DNA from 3 places in the Nocardioides luti genome. Region 3 is predicted to be linked to each of the others. Evidence: predicted binding sites of a transcription regulator. Region 3 holds the regulator's gene; each other region holds the start of a gene.

The links. Region 3 encodes LexA, which represses DNA repair genes until DNA is damaged. Its sites were predicted from a motif close to TCGAACANNTGTTCGA; they were not measured.
Region 1: H5V45_RS15155 (alpha-ketoglutarate-dependent dioxygenase AlkB) is a predicted target of LexA. The motif match lies at 1,105-1,120, and genes of this name have one in related genera.
Region 2: H5V45_RS17640 (HNH endonuclease signature motif containing protein) is a predicted target of LexA. The motif match lies at 1,328-1,343, and genes of this name have one in related genera.

The regions. Positions count from the first base shown of each region.
Region 1 is NZ_JACKXE010000001.1:3,196,134-3,198,393, forward strand. It holds gene H5V45_RS15150 (MFS transporter) at 1-329, opposite strand, end outside; gene H5V45_RS15155 (alpha-ketoglutarate-dependent dioxygenase AlkB) at 458-1,084, opposite strand; gene H5V45_RS15160 (ABC transporter ATP-binding protein) at 1,203-1,988, shown strand; gene H5V45_RS15165 (FtsX-like permease family protein) at 1,992-2,260, shown strand, end outside.
Region 2 is NZ_JACKXE010000001.1:3,712,667-3,714,926, forward strand. It holds gene H5V45_RS17640 (HNH endonuclease signature motif containing protein) at 1-1,252, opposite strand, end outside; gene rsgA (ribosome small subunit-dependent GTPase A) at 1,605-2,260, opposite strand, start outside.
Region 3 is NZ_JACKXE010000001.1:1,565,750-1,568,009, forward strand. It holds gene H5V45_RS07545 (SDR family NAD(P)-dependent oxidoreductase) at 1-485, opposite strand, end outside; gene lexA (transcriptional repressor LexA) at 689-1,438, shown strand; gene H5V45_RS07555 (phosphatase PAP2 family protein) at 1,543-2,260, shown strand, end outside.

The DNA.
Region 1 (2,260 bases), 1.6 Mb from region 3:
AGCAGCGTCGAGGAGAACGCCAGCAGCACGTCGCCGGCGATCAGCAGGCCCAGCGAGGCGAGCAGGATCCGCCGCGCCCCCAGCCGGTCGATGGCCGCCCCGCCCGGCCCGACGACCAGGAAGCCGACGAGCGGCGGCAGGCCGAGCAGCAGGCCGACGTCGCTGAGCGCGAAGCCGCGGACCTCGTGGAGGTAGACGACGTGGAAGGGCAGCACCAGGCCGGTGCCGAGGAACTCGAAGACGACCACGGACAGCAGCAGCTTGCCGTCGCGGGGGAGGTCGTGCCAGAAGGAGGAGAGGGACGGGCGGGGCTCGGTCAGGGTCGTCATCGCCCGAGAAGTCAACCAGTCGCCACCGACGGCGGGCACGCGGGTTTCGGTCGCCGGGGCCGCGGGACGTCATACGGAGGGAGCAGACGCCTCCACCGTGCGTATGACGTCCCGCGGAGGCCCGGCGCTCAGAAGACGTTGAGGGGGCGGAACTGCACGCTGATCCGGGGGCCGGCGCCGGCGACCTTGGGCACCGCGTGCTCCCAGGTGCGCTGGCACGAGCCGCCCATCACGACGAGGTCGCCGTGGGCGAGCTGGATCGCGATCGAGTCGCCACCGCCGCCGCGCGGGCGGAGGGTGAGCCGGCGGGGGTCGCCGAAGGAGACGATCGCGACCATCGTGTCCTGGGTGCGGCCGCGGCCGATGGTGTCGCCGTGCCAGGCGACGCTGTCCCGGCCGTCGCGGTAGTAGCAGCAGCCCGCGGTCACGAACGGCTCGCCGAGCTCGGGCAGGTAGTGCGCGGACAGCGCGTCGCGTGCGGACGCGAGCACGGGGTGCGGGAGGGCCTCGCCGACGGCGTACGTGTGCACGAGGCGGGGGACGTCGACGACGCGGTCGTACATCTGGCGGCGCTCGGCGCGCCACGGCACGTGGGCCACCAGCGCGGCAAAGACCTCGTCCGCCTCCGGGACCCAGGCGCGGTGCACGTCGACCCAGGCGCCGCGGGTCAGGGGCCGCCGCTCGAGCCCGCTCAGGTCGGCCAGGTCGCGCACCTCGGGCTCGGGGGCGGCGAAGAGTGAACCCTGGAAGTCCATGCGGGCAGCCTAGCACCGGGTCGAACGTCTGTTCGACGATTGCGGCGGGGGTGGTCCCAGGGGCGGCTCAGGGGGAACCCGGTGGCGCGGGGTCGGTCGGACGGGGGATCGTTGCCCCATGACCGAGACCGCCCTGCGCGAGGACGGTGCCCCGGCCGCCCGGGTGCGCCACCTGACCAAGACCTACGGCAGCGGTGCGGCCCTGGTGACCGCGCTCGACGACGTCTCGCTGGACCTGGGCGCAGGGGAGTTCACCGCGGTGATGGGGCCGAGCGGGTCCGGCAAGTCGACGCTCATGCACTGCTGCGCGGCCCTCGACACCGGCACCTCCGGGTCCGTCTTCATCGGCGAGCAGGACCTGACCAGCCTCAAGGACAAGGCGCTGACCCGTCTGCGTCGCGACGAGATCGGCTTCGTCTTCCAGTCCTACAACCTCGTCCCCACGCTGAGCGCGGAGGAGAACATCCTCCTGCCGCTCGCGATCGCGGGGCGCCGGCCCGACCCGGAGTGGTACGCCTCGGTCATCGCGACCGTCGGGCTCGGTGACCGTCTCAAGCACAAGCCGAACGAGCTGTCCGGGGGCCAGCAGCAGCGCGTCGCGGTCGCCCGCGCCCTGGTGAGCCGTCCGACGATCGTCTTCGCGGACGAGCCGACCGGCAACCTCGACTCCCGCTCCGGCGCCGAGGTGCTCGAGCTGCTGCGCCGCAGCGTCACCGAGCACGGGCAGACGATCGTGATGGTCACCCACGATCCGGTGGCGGCGGCCTACACCGACCGCGTGGTCTTCCTGGCCGACGGCCGGGTCGTCGACGAGCTGCGGGCGCCGAGCCGCGAGCAGGTGCTCGCGATCATGGCGCGGATGGCCGACGCCGGCCCTGCCGGCAGCACGCCCGGGGAGGCCTGACCCGTGATCCGGGCTGCTCTCAAGAGCCTGCTCGGTCGCAAGGTCCGGCTGCTGCTCAGCACCTTCGCGATCGTCCTGGGCGTCGCCTTCGTGGCCGGCTCGCTGGTCTTCTCCGACACCCTCAGCCGCAGTTTCACTGCCCTCTTCGCCTCCACCGTCGGCGACGTCGTGGTCCAGCCGGAGGGCGGTGCGACCGTCGACGGCGCGCCCTCGACGCGCACGGTGCCGGCCGCGCTGGTCGAGGAGCTGCGTTCGCTGCCCGGCGCCGCCCG
Region 2 (2,260 bases), 2.1 Mb from region 3:
TCCGCCGGGTGAAGGCGACCTTCCCGCCGGGGAGCTTGGCCATGTCGTAGGTGGGGTCGTGGGCTCGGGCGTGGTGCTTCGGGCAGAGGAGTCTGCCGTCTTTGAGGTCGGTGTTGCCGCCGTGTGCCCAGGGGTGGTCGTGGTGGGCGTGGCACATGCTGGGTGGCCAGTCGCACCCGTCGGCGGTGCAACCGCCTTGCTGGATGCCGAGGGCCAGGAGCTGGGCTTTCGAGAAGAAGCGGCGGGTGCGGCCGAGGTCGAGGACCTCGGACTTCCCGCCGAGCACGGCCGGGACGATCCCCGCCTCGCAGGCGAGCCGTCGGGCCTGGCTCGCGGTGATCTTGTCGCCGGTGTCCAAGGTGGCGGCCTTCTCGGCACCGAGGAGCGTCTCGAGCGGCATCGTGATCACCACCGTCGCGTTGACGCCGCCGGCGTTGGGGAGGCGGTCGGTGGGGTAGCGCTCGATGAGCTCGCAGAGCGCGGCGCCCAGCCGTTCGGGGTTGGGCTTGCGCTCGATGGTGGCGCCGGCGCCGTGGACGGCGGTCTGGTGCTTGGGGGCGGCGATGCCTTGGAGGATCTTCTTGAGCATCGCTCCTTGGGCGGCCGGGATGGTGAATCTGCCGTGGCAGGCGCCGTGCCCGTCTTCGTTCATGGTGAGGCGCATCCGCTGGCGTGCCTTGCGCTCCTCCTCGTCGAGACGTCGCTGTTCTTCGGCCTCGCCGGCGGCGGGATCGATCACGTCCAGGAGGCCCCGGCCGAGGCGGCGCAGGTCGATCGCGTCGTGATCGGCGGCGAGGTCGACCAGGTGCTTCTCCGCCAGGACCCGGGTCTCGGGGTCGACATCATTCGGGAGGTCGTCGAGTGCGCGGACGATGACCTGGGCCTGCTCTGTCAGGATCGCCCCGGAGGACAAGGCCTGACAGACGACGTGCCAGCGGCCGAGGGCCTCCGCCAGGTGCAGCTTCGCCGCGGTGCTCCGATGCGTCTGGAGCGTCTGGGTCGCCCACCACGCCTGGGTAGAGGTCGCCCCGACGGACGAGCCGACGTCGACCGCGGAGGCATGAACGGCGACCCTGGCTTCGAGCTCGCTGATGCGCGAGGCGAGCCGGGTGAGCTGGATCAGCGTGGCGGCGGCATCGTCGTCCGACATCGACCACACGGGTGCGTCGAGGACGGTGTCGACCTGCTCGTCCATGGCGGCGACGGCACGCGAGATCGCGTGCTGGGGAGCCGTGGTCTGGGAGCTGGTCATGGGGAAAGTCAATCAGGGACCACCGACAATCCAAGGGCCAGAATGAGCCTGATCCACACTCTGAAAGTAAAATATCAGGACAAATGTTCGAACGGTGACCGAAGCGGGCCAGTGGCACCAACGGCAACTCTGAAAGCAACCGCAAGGAGGAGTAGCCCCGGCACCCACGGCAACCACAAAATCCAAAAATCCCCTACAACGGAGCTACGTCCAGGCGCGCACAGGCCGAACCACAGACGGCCTCGAGTCGCGGCAGGGTGGGGTGGTTTCGAGACGGTTGCTAGCGCAACCTCCTCAACCACCGGAGGCGCGCCCTCCTCAACCACCGGAAGGCCCGGACCCGCGTCGCGACCTAGTGGACCGACTCGGTCCGCGCGGTGAGCAGCCGCCGGAACGACGTGACGCGCTCGGGGTCGGCGCGGCCGGCGGCGACGGCCTCGTCGAGGCCGCACTCGGGCTCGTCGGTGCCGTGGGTGCAGCCGCGGGGGCACTCCTCGGTCATCTCGTCGAGGTCGGGGAACGCACCGATCAGGTCCTCGGGCTGCACGTGGGCCAGCCCGAAGGAGCGGATGCCGGGGGTGTCGATGATCCAGCCGCCGCGGCCGTCGCCGAGGTCCGGCAGGGCGAGCATGTACGCCGAGGTGGAGGTGTGCCGACCGCGGCCGGTGACGGCGTTGACGACACCCACGTCGCGCATCGCGGTGGGGACCAGCGCGTTGACCAGGGTGGACTTGCCGACGCCGCTGGAGCCGACCAGCACGCTGGTCCTGTCGCTGATCCGGTCGCGCAGCTCGTCGAGGTTGCCGCCGCGGTGGGTGACGACCCACGGCACGCCGAGGGAGCGGTAGGTCGACAGCAGTGTCTCGGGGTCGGCCAGGTCGGACTTGGTGAGGCAGAGCAGCGGCTGCATCCCGGCGTCGTACGCCGCCACGAGGGCGCGGTCGATGAGCCGGGGCTGGGGGTCGGGGTCGGCCAGGGCGGTCACGACGACCAGCTGCTCGGCGTTGG
Region 3 (2,260 bases):
GCGGCCTTCGAGGCGGCGTACACCGTGTAGCCCGGCACCGGCGCCAGGCCCGCCAGCGACGCCGTGTTGACGATGTCGCCGCCCGCGGAGCCGAAGCCCTCGAGCGCGGCCTGCATCCCCCACAGGGTGCCGAGCAGGTTGACGTCCACCAGACGGCGTACGGCGTCCTCGCTCGTCTCGGAGAGCCGGCCGTCGTCGCCGACCCCGGCGTTGTTGCACCACACCGCAAGGGCACCGTGCCGCGCGGCCTCGGCCGCGACGGCCGCGTGGGCGTCCCGGTCGCGCACGTCCTGGCCGATCCCGGCCGCGGCGCCGATCTCGCCCGCCGTGGCGCTCGCAGCGGCGGCGTCCACGTCCGCGACCACCACCTGGTACCCGCGGTCCACGAGCCGCTCGGCGATCCCCCGGCCGATGCCGCGGGCGCCTCCCGTCACGACGGCGCTCAGCGGGCGGGCGGACGTGGGCGAGCTGGCGCGCGAGGACATGGCGGGAGTCAAGCAGATCCGGGGCCGGCGGAGCCCCGAGGGCACCCGGCACGGACGCGACACGCCGTTCGAACAGATGTTTGAACATCGGGTGTCCCGATGGCTACGGTGGGACTCCGGTCCGGGGTCCTCCCCGGTCCGGCCCACACCGTCACACCCGATCACGCCCGACTGATCGACCAGCCCGACCGGAAGGCAGCACCATGGCCACCAGCAAGACCCCCGGCAAGGTCGCGGACTCCTCCCGCGGCAAGGTCTCCGAGCTGCCGGACGGCCCGCCCGACGCCACCGGCCTGACGCCGCGCCAGCTGCGCGTGCTGGCCCACATCAAGGACTCGATCGAGCTGCGGGGCTACCCGCCCAGCATGCGCGAGATCGGCGACGCGGTCGGCCTGACCAGCTCGTCGAGCGTCGCGCACCAGCTCAAGGTGCTCGAGGAGAAGGGCTTCCTCAAGCGCGACCCGAACCGTCCCCGCGCGCTCGAGGTGTTCCTCCCCGAGGTGCTCGCGGCCCGCCGCTCGATCAGCTCGGCCGAGGAGTCGTCGTACGACGAGACCGGCATCGGCGACTCGCACCCCGCCGCGCAGTACGTCCCCGTCCTGGGCCGGATCGCCGCCGGTGGCCCGATCCTCGCCGAGGAGCAGATCCAGGACGTCTTCCCGCTGCCCAAGCAGCTGGTCGGCGAGGGCGAGCTGTTCCTGCTCGAGGTCGTCGGCGACTCGATGATCGACGCGGCGATCTGCAGCGGCGACTACGTCGTGATCCGCAAGGAGCAGACCGCCTCGAACGGCGAGATCGTGGCCGCGCTGATCGACGGCGAGGCCACCGTGAAGACGCTCCAGCGCCGCGACGGCAAGGTCTGGCTGATGCCCCACAACGAGGCGTTCGACCCGATCGACGGCACGCACGCGACCATCCTCGGGATTGTGACGGCGGTCCTCCGTAGGATGTGACCCATGTGTAGGGGGTGCAGCCCGGTGGAGCCGGTCCACGCCTCGGGGACGACTCGGGGGAATACCCGGTTTCCTGCCACGGCAAAATCGCCGAGGCTGGTCCGGTGAGCCTCCCGTCGATCCTCGTGATCCGGCACCGTTACCCCCGCGTGGTGCGCGGGGTCCTGGAGCTCACCCTGATCCTGACGCTCTGGGTCGGCTACTCCCTCTCGCGGCTGCTGGCCGACACCGCGCTGACCCCGGCGCTGGCCCGCGCGCACGACCTCCTGCACCTCGAGAGGCTGCTCGGCATCCACTGGGAGCTGCCGCTCAACCGGCTGTTCACCAGCCACCAGGCCATCGGCCTGCTCGGGTCGTACTGGTACGCCAGCCTCCACTACGTCGTCACCGGCGCCACCCTGCTGTGGCTCTACAAGCTCGGCACCCGGTCCTACCTGCCCGCCCGCCGGGCGCTGGTGGCCGGCACCCTGATCGGGCTGGTCGCCTACCTCCTGATGCCGACCGCGCCGCCGCGCTTCATCACCGGGTACGTCGACGTGCTCAGCCTGCACGCCTCCGACGGCTGGTGGAGCACGGACGCGTCCGCGCCGCGCGGGCTCGGCGGGCTCACCAACGAGCTGGCCGCCTTCCCCTCGCTGCACGCCGGCTGGGCCCTCTGGGTCGCGATCTCCGTGCAGCGCAACGCCGCCTGGCGCTGGGTGCGGGCGCTGGCCTGGGTGTACGCCGCCGGCACCGCCGTCGTCATCGTCGGCACCGGCAACCACTGGGTCATCGACGTGGTCGTCGGCTGGCTGGTGGTCCTCGGCGGCTTCGCGATCGCCC